DNA from 4 places in the Rahnella sp. CJA17(1/100) genome. Region 1 is predicted to be linked to each of the others. Evidence: predicted binding sites of a transcription regulator. Region 1 holds the regulator's gene; each other region holds the start of a gene.

The links. Region 1 encodes CRP, which controls carbon source genes, mostly activating them, when cyclic AMP is high. Its sites were predicted from a motif close to ATGTGANNNNNNTCACAT; they were not measured.
Region 2: a site for CRP is predicted at 1,371-1,388, ahead of AACU55_RS14395 (YchE family NAAT transporter). Genes of this name have one in related genera too.
Region 3: a site for CRP is predicted at 1,170-1,187, ahead of AACU55_RS03565 (beta-galactosidase). Genes of this name have one in related genera too.
Region 4: a site for CRP is predicted at 1,824-1,841, ahead of ompW (outer membrane protein OmpW). Genes of this name have one in related genera too.

What each region holds. Positions count from the first base shown of each region.
Region 1 covers NZ_CAWOJA010000003.1:137,716-140,896, forward strand. The annotation lists gene AACU55_RS02310 (YccS/YhfK family putative transporter) at 1-1,112, opposite strand, end outside; gene crp (cAMP-activated global transcriptional regulator CRP) at 1,174-1,806, opposite strand; gene AACU55_RS02320 (OsmC family protein) at 2,169-2,576, shown strand; gene AACU55_RS02325 (phosphoribulokinase) at 2,580-3,181, opposite strand, start outside.
Region 2 covers NZ_CAWOJA010000027.1:1,809-4,989, forward strand. The annotation lists gene adhE (bifunctional acetaldehyde-CoA/alcohol dehydrogenase) at 1-1,102, opposite strand, end outside; gene AACU55_RS14395 (YchE family NAAT transporter) at 1,638-2,282, shown strand; gene AACU55_RS14400 (hypothetical protein) at 2,877-3,080, shown strand.
Region 3 covers NZ_CAWOJA010000005.1:64,282-67,462, forward strand. The annotation lists gene AACU55_RS03565 (beta-galactosidase) at 1-1,083, opposite strand, end outside; gene AACU55_RS03570 (LacI family DNA-binding transcriptional regulator) at 1,218-2,300, opposite strand; gene fbaA (class II fructose-bisphosphate aldolase) at 2,437-3,181, opposite strand, start outside.
Region 4 covers NZ_CAWOJA010000012.1:932-4,112, forward strand. The annotation lists gene AACU55_RS08850 (septation protein A) at 1-353, opposite strand, end outside; gene AACU55_RS08855 (YciC family protein) at 453-1,208, opposite strand; gene AACU55_RS08860 (YkgJ family cysteine cluster protein) at 1,322-1,699, opposite strand; gene ompW (outer membrane protein OmpW) at 1,991-2,623, shown strand; gene AACU55_RS08870 (BON domain-containing protein) at 2,850-3,164, opposite strand.

The DNA.
Region 1 (3,181 bases):
GCGGCATTACGCAGTGCCACGGATTTGAAGGAAAGATAGCTTTTCAGCGCGGGCCAGAAGGGCAAACGCGGCTGGGTGTTCATCAGGTCACGTTTGTACAACGGCCGCTGTGTGCGTAACAGACGGGCAATGCGGCTGAAATGGTAATAACAAAACTGACCTACCGGATTGTCCGGGTTACGCGCGGCGATTTTCTCCAGCGCGGTCAGCTCATTGGCCATCGTAAAGCGCCCGGATAAACGATGATAAAGAATATCGTCGGCAATCACCCGAAGACGGGTGGAAATCACCTGCGCATTTCGGCGGATAACCGCTTCGGCATGGCTTTCCTCCACCAGTTTCTGCACTTCTTCCGGCTGATGCAGGCTCACTGTAATGTGCTCCTGCAAATCGAGCGCCACCTGAAAACGCTGAAACAGCCGTTTATGGTGATGATGATGTCCGTGCTGGGGCAACATGTGTAATTGCTGATAAAGCAGGGCAATCAGGTCGATAACCTGCTGCTGGCGGGTTAGCAGTGGGGGTAACGCAGTTTCGGGATCGGTGTGTTGCGTCAGCAGGCTGTACTTGGCTTCGAAATAATCCGCGAGTTGCAGATAGAGCTGGCTGAGCGTTTCGCGCATCGGCTGTTCTTCCGAAATACGAAACCACGCCCAGTTAAACAATCCGTACCAGGCTGTGCCAGCGGCGAACAACACCGGGGCCTGCCACATCGGGCGCACACCCACCATACTCAGCGTGAAGATAGTCGCCACCAGCGCACCGGGCAACAGGCGCGCATGCAGCGGGCTGATTTCACCGGTGACGCCCAGCAGTAACGCCAGCGACAGCATGATCAGCGGCAGCGGTATATGCCAGCTTTCGAGCATCAGTTGCAGCAGAAGGCTGCTCACGGCAAAGAGTGAACCGCCGACGAGCAGGCGTTTGAAAAAGCGTTTATGCGGGGTATCCAGACCGGCGATGTTACAACAGGCCGGGCAGAGGGAAAACAGCAGGCCCATTTGCAAATTGCCAAACAGCCAGCAAATGCCAACAGGTAAGCACAACACCAGCGTCTGGCGCAGCGCGTAGTTCACTTCAGGATGGTAAAACAGTCTTCGCCATAGCGTCATGGGTAAAGCTTAGCCCATAAAAAAGGCGCGACAGTGTTTTGCCGCGCCAATTTTTGAGGGATTAACGTGTGCCGTAAACGACAATCGTTTTACCGTGTGCGGAGATCAGGCTCTGATCTTCCAGCATTTTGAGAATGCGTCCGACTGTTTCACGTGAACAACCGACGATTTGGCCAATTTCCTGGCGGGTGATCTTGATTTGCATCCCGTCCGGATGGGTCATTGCATCAGGCTGTTTAGCCAGATTGAGCAAGGTTTGAGCGATGCGACCGGTAACGTCAAGGAAGGCAAGGTTGCCGACTTTCTCTGACGTCACTTGCAGACGGTTGGCCATCTGCGCGGAGAGACGCATCAGAATATCCGGGTTAACCTGAATCAGCTGGCGGAATTTTTTATATGAAATTTCAGCCACTTCACAGGCAGTTTTAGCACGTACCCAGGCACTGCGTTCCTGACCTTCTTCGAAGAGTCCCAGCTCACCGATGAAGTCACCTTGGTTAAGGTAGGACAGTATCATTTCCTTGCCTTCTTCATCTTTAATCAGGACAGCAACTGACCCTTTCACGATGTAGTAAAGCGTTTCGGCTTTTTCACCCTGGTGAATCAGCGTACTTTTAGAAGGATACTTATGTATATGACAGTGAGACAGGAACCATTCAAGAGTCGGGTCTGTTTGTGGCTTGCCGAGAACCATTTGCTATTATCCTCTGTTGTTATCGCTGCCCAAAATCACAGGGCTCAGAGTTCCCTGTACGGCACTTCAAATCCAAAGCGCCCTTTCAGCATATAACTCTCCAGAAATGCTGCAAGCGGATGTCGGAGTGCAACAGCCTGTTTATTGCTGTCATCACCGTGGGTTCTGTACTTAAACCGCAAAAACCGTCACCGCAATTTACTGGAAAGTATGTTTCGGCTTTGTTTGTAGCACAGGTTTGAGATGCTGTCTTCTGTTGTCTCGCTTCAGCATGATGGCGATCGGGTTACGTTGCCAGATTTTAGGTGAAAGGGTACTCTGAGAGCAGATTTCGACAAGTTTATTCACCGGGAGAATAGTTCATGCATGCACGTGTCAAATGGGTTGAAGGACTGACATTTTTAGGTGAGTCTGCATCGGGTCATCAGATTTCAATGGATGGAAACGCGGGTGATAAAGCCCCAAGCCCGATGGAAATGTTACTGATGTCCGCAGGGGGGTGTAGTGCAATCGACGTGGTGTCAATTTTGCAAAAAGGTCGTAATGACGTGCGTGATTGTGAAGTGAAGCTGACCTCACAACGCCGCGAAGAAGCGCCGCGTCTGTTCACTCACATCAATCTGCATTTTATCGTCACCGGTAAGGATCTGACCGATAAGATTGTTGAACGCGCAGTCAGCCTGTCTGCCGAAAAATACTGTTCTGTGTCTCTGATGCTGGGGAAAGCGGCCACAATCACCCACAGCTTTGAAGTGATTGCAGCCGAATAAAGTTTACTCGATCTTCTTGCCTTCCATCAGGCGCTGCACCAGCGGCGCCATGATCAGCTCCATCGCCAGCCCCATTTTGCCGCCCGGCACCACCAGTGTTTTGATGTGCGAGATAAACGACCCTTGCAGCATGGCCAGCAGATACGGGAAATCGATGTCATCCAGTCCCTGAAAATGAATCACCACAAAGCTTTCATCCAGTGACGGAATGGCTTTGGCGGCAAACGGGTTCGAGGTGTCGATGGTGGGTACCCGCTGGAAATTGATGTGCGTGCGGGAAAACTGCGGGGTAATGTAATTGATATAGTCATCCATCGAACGCACGACGGAATCCATCACCGCTTCACGGGAATGCCCGCGCTCGCCGGTATCGCGCACCAGTTTCTGGATCCATTCGAGGTTGACGATAGGCACTACGCCGACCAGCAGGTCGACCTGCGCGGCAACGTCAATTTTGTCCGCCACCACACCACCGTGTAACCCTTCGTAAAACAAAATATCCGTCGGTTCCGGCAACGCCTGCCACGGCGTAAAGGTACCCGGCACCTGATTGTAGGGAACGGCTTCGTCATAAGTATGCAGATACTTACGTGAACGGCCAGTGC
Region 2 (3,181 bases), on a different contig from region 1:
TATGGCCGATACCGCCCATTTCTACCAGTTTCTCTGCTTTAGCGACGGCGTCTTCGAAATTCTTAGCGCGGTACATAGCGAGGGTAGGGGACAGTTTTTCATGCGCAAATGGTTCAGATTCGTCAACAATGGTGACTTCACCGATGAGCACTTTAGTATTCGCAGGCACTTTAATGCCAGCCATTTCAGCAATTTTCACTGCTGGTTGACCTACGATAGCGGCGTTGAGGCCGCCATTTTTCAGAATGATATCTGAAACGGCTTTGAGTTCTTTACCCTGCAGCATGTAGCCGCCGTGAGAAGCGAAACGTTCACGGACTGCATTATAAGCTGAATCAACCACGATGATGGACTGCTCAGAGGCACAGATGACACCGTTATCGAAGGTTTTAGACATCAGGACGGAAGCAACAACACGTTTGATATCTGCGGTTTCATCAACAACGACTGGTGTATTACCTGCACCCACGCCGATTGCTGGTTTACCGGAGCTATAAGCTGCTTTAACCATGCCCGGACCACCTGTTGCCAGAATCAGGTTCAGATCCGGGTGGTGCATCAGTTGGTTGGAAAGCTCTACGCTTGGTTCATCAATCCAGCCAATGATATCTTTTGGCGCACCCGCAGCGATGGCGGCTTGCAGGACGATATCCGCAGCTTTGTTCGTTGCATTTTTAGCACGTGGGTGTGGGGAGAAGATGATGCCGTTACGGGTTTTCAGGCTGATAAGCGCCTTGAAAATTGCAGTAGAAGTTGGGTTGGTAGTCGGAACGATACCGCAAATCAGACCAATTGGCTCGGCGATAGTGATGGTACCGAAGGTGTCATCCTGGCCCAGGATGCCACAGGTTTTTTCATCTTTGTAAGCATTGTAAATGTATTCTGAAGCGAAGTGGTTTTTGATCACTTTGTCTTCAACAATACCCATTCCGGATTCTTCAACAGCCAATTTTGCCAGCAAAATTCGAGAATCGGCAGCAGCCAGGGCGGCGGCAGCGAAAATCTTATCCACTTGTTCTTGACTGAAGTTGGCATATTCGCGCTGTGCCTTCTTGACCCGAGCAACGAGTGCGTTTAGTTCAGCGACATTTGTTACAGCCATAATGCTCTCCTGATAAAGTTAAACTCTTTTAGTAAATAATCCGCCAAAGACTAGTATAGACCTGCTATCAGTCACCGTGAGAAACTAATTAAATCTAAGATTCTCAATGTGTTGTCTTTGTCTCTTTATTTGCTCAAAGAGCTTTCAGTTGTGAAGCACCGGGTAAAGCAGATGACGTTAAATAAATCACCTTCATCACTGGACGTTTTATCTTTCATGTAACGCTGAGTGACTATGTACTGAGATTACCTATTTGTAGGCAGCGTCAATTTGATCTGGATCACTAAATACTGATGCTGACACCTTTCAGCAACTTGATATTGAGAATGGTTATCAAATTCTCCCTTGGATAATACAGTTTTGTATCTAAAGTTATCAATAAAAAATCTGTTTTTTAACAAAAGTTGTATTCACTGCCTTTGTTCAGAAATCTGGTGATAAAAACTATGAAACGACGTGGCGCCTTTACGGGGATTCCAGTACATTAGCGCCCATCAAAACCTTCATCTACTGGCATAGTTATGCGGAGTTCTGCGTGAGCCAATCTTTATTAGATTTTTCAGGGTATATCAAGTTTTTCGTCGGTCTGTTTGCGCTGGTCAACCCTGTGGGGATCTTGCCAGTCTTCATCAGCATGACAAGCTATCAGGCGGCAGCGGGGCGTAATAAAACCAATATGACGGCAAACCTGTCGGTTGCCATTATATTGTCGACTGCACTTTTCCTGGGCGATGCCATTTTGCATCTGTTTGGTATATCGATTGATTCATTCCGAATTGCGGGTGGGATCCTGGTGGTCACCATTGCGATGTCGATGATCAGCGGGAAACTGGGCGAGGACAAACAGAACAAGCAGGAAAAATCAGAAACAGCGATACGTGAAAATGTCGGGGTGGTTCCGCTTGCGCTACCTCTGATGGCCGGACCGGGCGCAATCAGTTCAACGATTGTATGGAGTTCACGCTATCACAGCTGGCCGAATCTGCTGGGACTGACACTTGCGATTATCTTCTTTGCATTTTGTTGCTGGTTACTGTTCAGAGCGGCACCATTGCTGGTGCGATTACTGGGGCAAACCGGGATTAACGTGATTACGCGTATCATGGGGCTTTTGCTGATGTCTCTGGGTATCGAATTTATTGTGACAGGGATTAAAGCTATTTTCCCTGGCCTGCTCTAACCTGCTGGTCACTGAATTATCACGGAAACACGGGTGGGTTTTCGTGATAATTATTACCTTTCCTTATAATGCGATGCATTAATATAGTGCAGCTAATGACTTAATTAAGCGCGTTTGCACCTAAATGTGGCGTAAAGCCACGTCTCATTCTTCTTTTCGAACCAAGTCTTCATTTCTTCTAATAAACTTAGCGAATTTTTAGCTAAATACGCATCTTTACTGCCCGTTTTGACGCTAATTTATCCACATCATTCTGTAAGGCTTGTGCATGCTGTATCGAGATGTTATTAGTGTTAACACCGCAGTTAACAGGTGTTTATCCTTGAAAACATCTTAATGTTAACGGATTGTGTCAGGCGAGTTCTTATGCAATCAGTGACGTTAATTTTGCGCTAAAAATTATCGTAAAAATGCCAATAAACAATGAGTTAACCAAGGTTTCCAAATGTTTCCTTGTGGATGACTCATCGGGCTTGTAACCAGTAAAAGAGAATTGCGTAACAAATTTGCAAAATTTATTGGCGCCTGTATCAGGCTTCTGATAATTTTCAAATCGCCTTCAAAAATGGAATTTTGTTAAGCGGGATGCTCTGAGTGAGAACGAATCTTGCTAGAGACAGAAAGATTGAAGCCATTTTATTTGTTTTTGGAGAGTATCGTGTCGCAATGCGTACCACAAAATTATCCTCAGCCGCTTTCTGCGAAAAGAAAGCCGGGCATTGTGCTGGCGACATTACACAGTCTTTTGTTGAGTCTGCCGGTTCTGCAAAACAAACCTTCATCTCTTCTTCTCATTAATTGAATTCAGGCGCTTAACTGCGAAGGGCTTTCTATCGCCGTGAGGCGAATAAGAAAATAATATTGTTAAGGTCAGGAATAACAGTATGTGATTACCTGGT
Region 3 (3,181 bases), on a different contig from region 1:
GGTGCCCCGGATCAGCACCGGCTGATCGTTCACTTTCAGCAGCCCGTTGCTGATTTCCACCTGACGGAAACCGACGTCACAGGCCTCGGCTTCAATAAGCTGGCCCTGCGGCGAAATCAGGGAAATGACAGCACGGTATAAAGCGGGCTGTTCAGCGCTCCATAATGCGGGCCGGCTGACCGGCAGACGCAGCGTGGTGCGGTCAAATGCCGTCCCGCGTTCATCAATGATTTCACTGCCGAGCGGTTGCTGATGTTCTGCGACCGGTTTATCGCCCTGCCATAACTGGACGCGCACCTGATAATCAGCTGCGGTGTCCTGTGGTACCGCGGCGCTGACTTGTACTTCCAGCTCGGCCTGCGTGAAGCCGTGGAACAGATGCGTGCGCACCTGCAAATCGGTGATCTGCTCTGCCGGTTTATGCAGCAAGGTGACATCACGGAAGATGCCGCTCATGCGCCACATATCCTGATCTTCCAGATAACTGCCGTCGCTCCAGCGCAGCACCATCACCGCCAGACGGTTTTCACCCGCGTGCAGCACATGACTGAGATCGAATTCCGCCGGTAAACGGCTGTCCTGGGAATAGCCGATCCACTGACCGTTGCACCATAAATAGAACGCAGAATTGACGCCGTTAAACACGATGCGCGTCTGCCCGCTGCTCAGCCAGTCATTATCCACAGAAACTGTGAGCGAGTAACAACCCGCAGGGTTTTCTTCCGGTACAAATGGCGGATTGACGGGGATCGGGTACTGCACGTTGGTATAAATCGGCGCGTCATAACCCGCTAACTGCCAGTTTGACGGCACCTGCACAGCATCGGCATCAGGCAGATCCTGTTGCAGCCATTGCTCCGGCACGGCTTCAGGACGGTTAAAATAGCTGAACGCCCACTCGCCATTCAGGTTACGAATTTTTTCTGAAGCCTTGTTGTTTCTCGCTTCCTCTGCATTTCGCCAGCTGTTGAACGGCGGGTGTGCGGGTAATCGGTTGCACTGCGTCGAGGCCGGTTTTTCCCAGTCACGGCGGGCCAGAACAGTGGCCAGCGATGATAATTTATCTTCCGCTGATGGATTCATAATATCTCCCCGGTAAATTGTTATGCGCTCACAATAATATAAACATGCGTAACCGGAGAGAGTAAGTAAAGTGCGGGGATGCGGGAAAGGGACGCGGATCACAAATTCCGCGTCAGTCAGTTCTTAAAAAAGATTTACAGCGCGCTGAGCTGACGTGCGATGCGGATCAGTTCCTGCGATAAAGTTTCCTGCGACACAGTGTCTGTACCCGGTCTGGCGGTTGTATGGCGTTCAACCAAAGAAGTGGGCAGTAACAATGAGGACTGCGGGTGATCGCCATGCGTATGCAGATGCTCTACCAGCCGGTTAATGCTCTCGTGACCGAGCAGGCGGAAATCCTGTTTGATGGTGGTCAGCGGCGGGAAGAAAAATGCGCTGTCTTCAGTATCGTCATAGCCCATCACCGAGATTTGCTCCGGCACCCGCAGGCCAAACTCATGGACAGCGCGCAGTACGCCCAGCGCCATCTGATCATTGGCGACCAGAATCGCCGTAGGGCGTGCGGGCTGATTGAGCAACAATAACGCCTGCTGGTAACCCGAAGCCGCGCTCCAGTCGCCATGCTGAACCGTGCACGGCGTAATATCGTGCAATGCCAGCGTATTCAGCCAGCCTTCATAACGTAAGCGTGCAGATATGGATTCGAGCGGGCCGGTCAGTACGGCGATCTGCTGATGTCCGAGCGCCAGCAGATGTTCGACGCCCTGCTCTGCCCCGCAGTGAGGATCGAACAGAATTTTAAACACATCGGCCTGCGGATCGACATCCAGAAACAGCGCCGGTAAATTGCCACAAAGCTGTGCGATCGCGTCTGCGTCCTCATTCGACAGCGGCACGTTAATCAGCACGCCATCGACACGCTGCGACATCAGTTCATTCACCGCAGTACGACACGCGGCAAGGCTCAGGTTATCAATCATCGATATCACGACGTTGAAACCTAGCTGGTTTGCGCGGGTTTTCATTGCCGACGCGATTTGCGACGGGGCATGTAGCGCCAGCTCGGTGGTCGCCAGCCCAAGCGTGTAACTTTGTTTGCCCGCCAGTTGCTGGGCGACACGGTTCGGGACGTAATTCAGCGCAGCCATTGCCTGTTCGACTTTGTTGCGCGTTCTGACCGAGACGTGTGCAGCCTGATTCAGGACGCGCGAAACGGTCTGATAAGACACACCGGCGTGGCGCGCGACATCATCGAGGGTGACAGATTTTGGCTTCATGGCTCTCTCTTCGGGGATTCTGGCGAAACACGGATAACGGGCTATTGTGGCCGGAAAGCAGGCAATAAAAAAGGGGCCTAAGCCCCTTTGACGATTATCCTCACATTCCGGTGGTCAAGCACCGGAAGCGTAAGAATTACAGTACGTCGATTGCGTTCAGTTCTTTGAATGCCAGTTCCAGGCGAGTCACCATGGAAGACTGTGCAGAACGCAGCCATACGCGCGGGTCATAGAATTTCTTGTTAGGTTTGTCCGCGCCTTCCGGGTTACCCAACTGACCTTGCAGGTAAGCTTCGTTTTTCTTGTAGAACTGCAGGATACCGTCCCAGTTAGCCCACTGGGTATCGGTATCGATGTTCATTTTGATAACACCGTAACCTACAGATTCTTTGATTTCTGCTGCAGTAGAACCGGAACCGCCGTGGAATACGAAGTTCAGGCTGTTGTGTGGCAGGTTATGTTTCTTGCACACGTATTCCTGAGAATCACGCAGGATCGTTGGAGTCAGTTTAACGTTACCTGGTTTGTAAACACCGTGTACGTTACCGAATGACGCAGCGATAGTGAAACGCGGGCTGATGGCGTTCAGTTTTTCGTATGCATAATCAACGTCTTGCGGTTGAGTGTACAGTGCAGATGCGTCCATATGGCTGTTGTCTACGCCATCTTCTTCACCACCGGTACAACCCAGTTCGATTTCCAGAGTCATGTCGATTTTTGCCATGCGAGCTAAATACTTGCTGCAAATTTCGATGTTTTCTTCCAGAGACTCTTCAGACAGGTCGATCATGTGAGAAGAGAACAGTGGTTTACCGGTTTTCGCGTAGTGAGCTTCACCCGCGTCCAGCAGTCCGTCGATCCATGGCAGCAGTTTTTTCGCG
Region 4 (3,181 bases), on a different contig from region 1:
TTATTCCATACGTGATCCGGCAATGTCAGCTCTTTACCCAACATACGCTGGATTAACGGCTTTTTCAGAACCAGCTGGCTGATCAGTAATGCACCGGAGAACAGCATATAAATAACTGTCACTTTCCATTTAATGAATTCGTCATTATGGAAAACCAGTGTCAGGGTGCCGAAAACAGCGACCATCGCGAAGGTGATTAACGTCATCTTCTCGATTTTGCGATACAGAATCCAGGTAATCACTAACGCTAACGCGGTGGCCGCAATTAACGCGCCTGATGCGACAAAAATATCGTAAAGCTTATAAACCACAAAAAAGACAATCAGGGGAAGAAAATCGAGGAGCTGCTTCATACTTCATTCCATGTTTTATGTATGGGATGACTATACCGGAATCATTTCGCGGACAAAAGAAAAGGGCGCCGGAGCGCCCCTGAAAAAGTTATGTCTATATTATGCATGTAATTTCATGTAAAGACGGAACAGATAAATCAGCATAAAGGCGCTGATCAGGTTGCTCACTGCGCCGAGGATCACTGCACCAATCATCGGATTCAGCGCACTCAGTACGCCAACAAACAGCATCAGCACCACCTGCGCCACAATCCACAGCATCACGGCCGGGGCGACCAGACGCACATTGCTGAAGGCCAGGCGGGTGCTCAGGCGCATTGCTTTGAACACGCCGGCATTCTCTTTACAGGAAATAACCGGTGACATTGACCAGGCAATCGCAATCAGGAATGCCGGAACAAACAGCAGCGCCAGACCGATACGGAACATGATGCTGTAAATAAACAGCAAAATGGCCAGACGTGGCAACACCGGCAATGACGCACTCAAAATTTGCGTGATACTGGCGCGAACGCCCTGAGAAATCAGTTGGATCAACGTCAGAACGCCGCCGACCAGAATAACGTTTCCGGCGAGCGTTGACAGCAGAGCGGCCAGGCTGTAACGGAAAATCGCGCTTTGCTGCTCCGGAGTAATCTGCTGCTCAATATATCCCATCATATCGCCGACGCTCATGCCGGTCATGTTACTCATCAGTTGCCCGATGGCCTCGACCTGCTCAGATGAAGGACTTAAAACCCAGCTTAATATGACGGTGATTAATGCGGCCAGAACCGAGAGCGCCAAAACGCTACTCATCTGATTACGCATAAAATTATAACTGTCACGGTACAACGTACTGGCCGTGATAGACATGGACGCTCCTTGGCAAAAAGCAAAAATCAATAAGGCGGGGATTGTACCCTTTAAATACCCTCCGCCGATAGTTTTGCGCTGATTTCCTGTCAGACCCGTCGATCAATCTCTGCTTAAACGCAACTGAGGTGGCTGAGATCAATCGTCGGTAAATTTACATCCAGAGGGGGCAGGCCATACTTCGCACGGGCACGATCGCAGGCGGCATTGCCGATGCCATTCAACCCTGACTGATCGAATTCGCGGCACGGTGTCGGACGGTTGAGATAAACAGAACAGGAAACCGCATGTCCCACTTCACCCTCCAGGGCAACACAGCGCGGCGTTTTACTGTTCGTGCCTTGCATGCAACTCAGAAAAGGGGTGACTTGCTCTGTCAGTGCCTGCGGAACACAGCCGCCAGCCTCTTCAGATTCAGCCCAATAAAATGAAACGCGGAAATAAGCGCAGCATGCGCCACAGGTCATACAAGGATTGTTAATTTCGCCCATCTTGGAAGTTACCGACTCCTTACGGCACCAAACCAAAACTAACTATGAGTATGCAAATTACGCAGCACCATTTTTTTTAGCAACTGAAATATCACCTGTTAACAAAACAACAAAATCTCCTCATTTTTGATGCAGATCAATTCCTTTGTTTTTATAGATTTAGATCGCTTTGCGGAAGATGCATTTTCTTACTTTTTGTTTTAAAGATGTGATCCCGCATTGATCAAACCATACCAAAGAGTAGGTATCATTCGCGCAGTTGATAACTAATCCACACAAAGGGAAGGGACAATGAAAGCAGCATATTGGGCATTAGTGGCAGCAGCGGCATTTCCGGCAGTCTCGAGCGCACATCAGGCAGGGGATGTGATTTTTCGCGTAGGGACAGCCACGGTTCGTCCGACAGAAGGCTCGGACAACGTGCTGGGTCTGGGTTCATTTAATATCAATAACAACACGCAGATGGGATTAACCCTCGGTTACATGTTCACTGACAATATCGGGATGGAGTTGCTTGCAGCCACGCCGTTCCAGCACAAAGTCGGTCTGCAAAGTACCGGGACTATCGCAGAAGTGAAACAATTACCGCCGTCTCTGATGGCGCAATATTACTTTGGTGACCGTCAGGACAAATTGCGTCCGTACCTCGGAGTAGGTATCAACTACACCACATTTTATGACGCGGATTTCAACCAGACCGGGCGTGATGCCGGGCTGTCTGATTTAAGCGTCAAAGATTCCTGGGGTGTGGCAACGCAGGCTGGTCTGGATTACAACCTGGACGATAACTGGTTAATTAACATGTCTGTCTGGTGGATGGATATTGATACGGAAGTCAAATTCAAAGCTGGTGGTGAGCAGCAAAACATCAACACCCGGATCGACCCATGGGTCTTTATGTTTGGCGCCGGCTATCGTTTCTGATTTCCGGAAAGACGGTCCAAAAAAAGAGGCGCTTCGGCTAATGCCGGTCACTTAAGCATTTTTATGAATACAAATTCATTTTTGTGCTTCAAAGGATAATGAAGGAATCAGGCTTATAGCGCTATTTTTCTTCATCGAAGGCCCAAATTCACGGGCCTCATTTCCTTAAGTGACCGGCATTAGGCGCTTCGGCGCCTCTTAGATTTTCAGTTTGCTACATTCCTGATTATTTCAGTCGCATATCATTCTCAATTGAACGCACACCGGCTACGCCGCGAGTCACTTCAACTGCACGGTTTGCATCTGCTGTTGACGTCACAAAACCACTCAACTGTACGCGGCCTTTAAAGGTCTCGACACTGATCTCAGTGGATTTAATACTCTTATCTGCCAGCAGGGCAGATTTTACTTTTGTGGTGACGACAGTGTCATCGATGTAACCACCGGTTCCTTCTGATTTTTTGGTCGGCGCACAAGCGGCAACAGCCAGGACCACAACCGCTGCCATGCAGAATGCGGACAATGTTTTGAATAGCTTCATAAAATAACACTCCATGA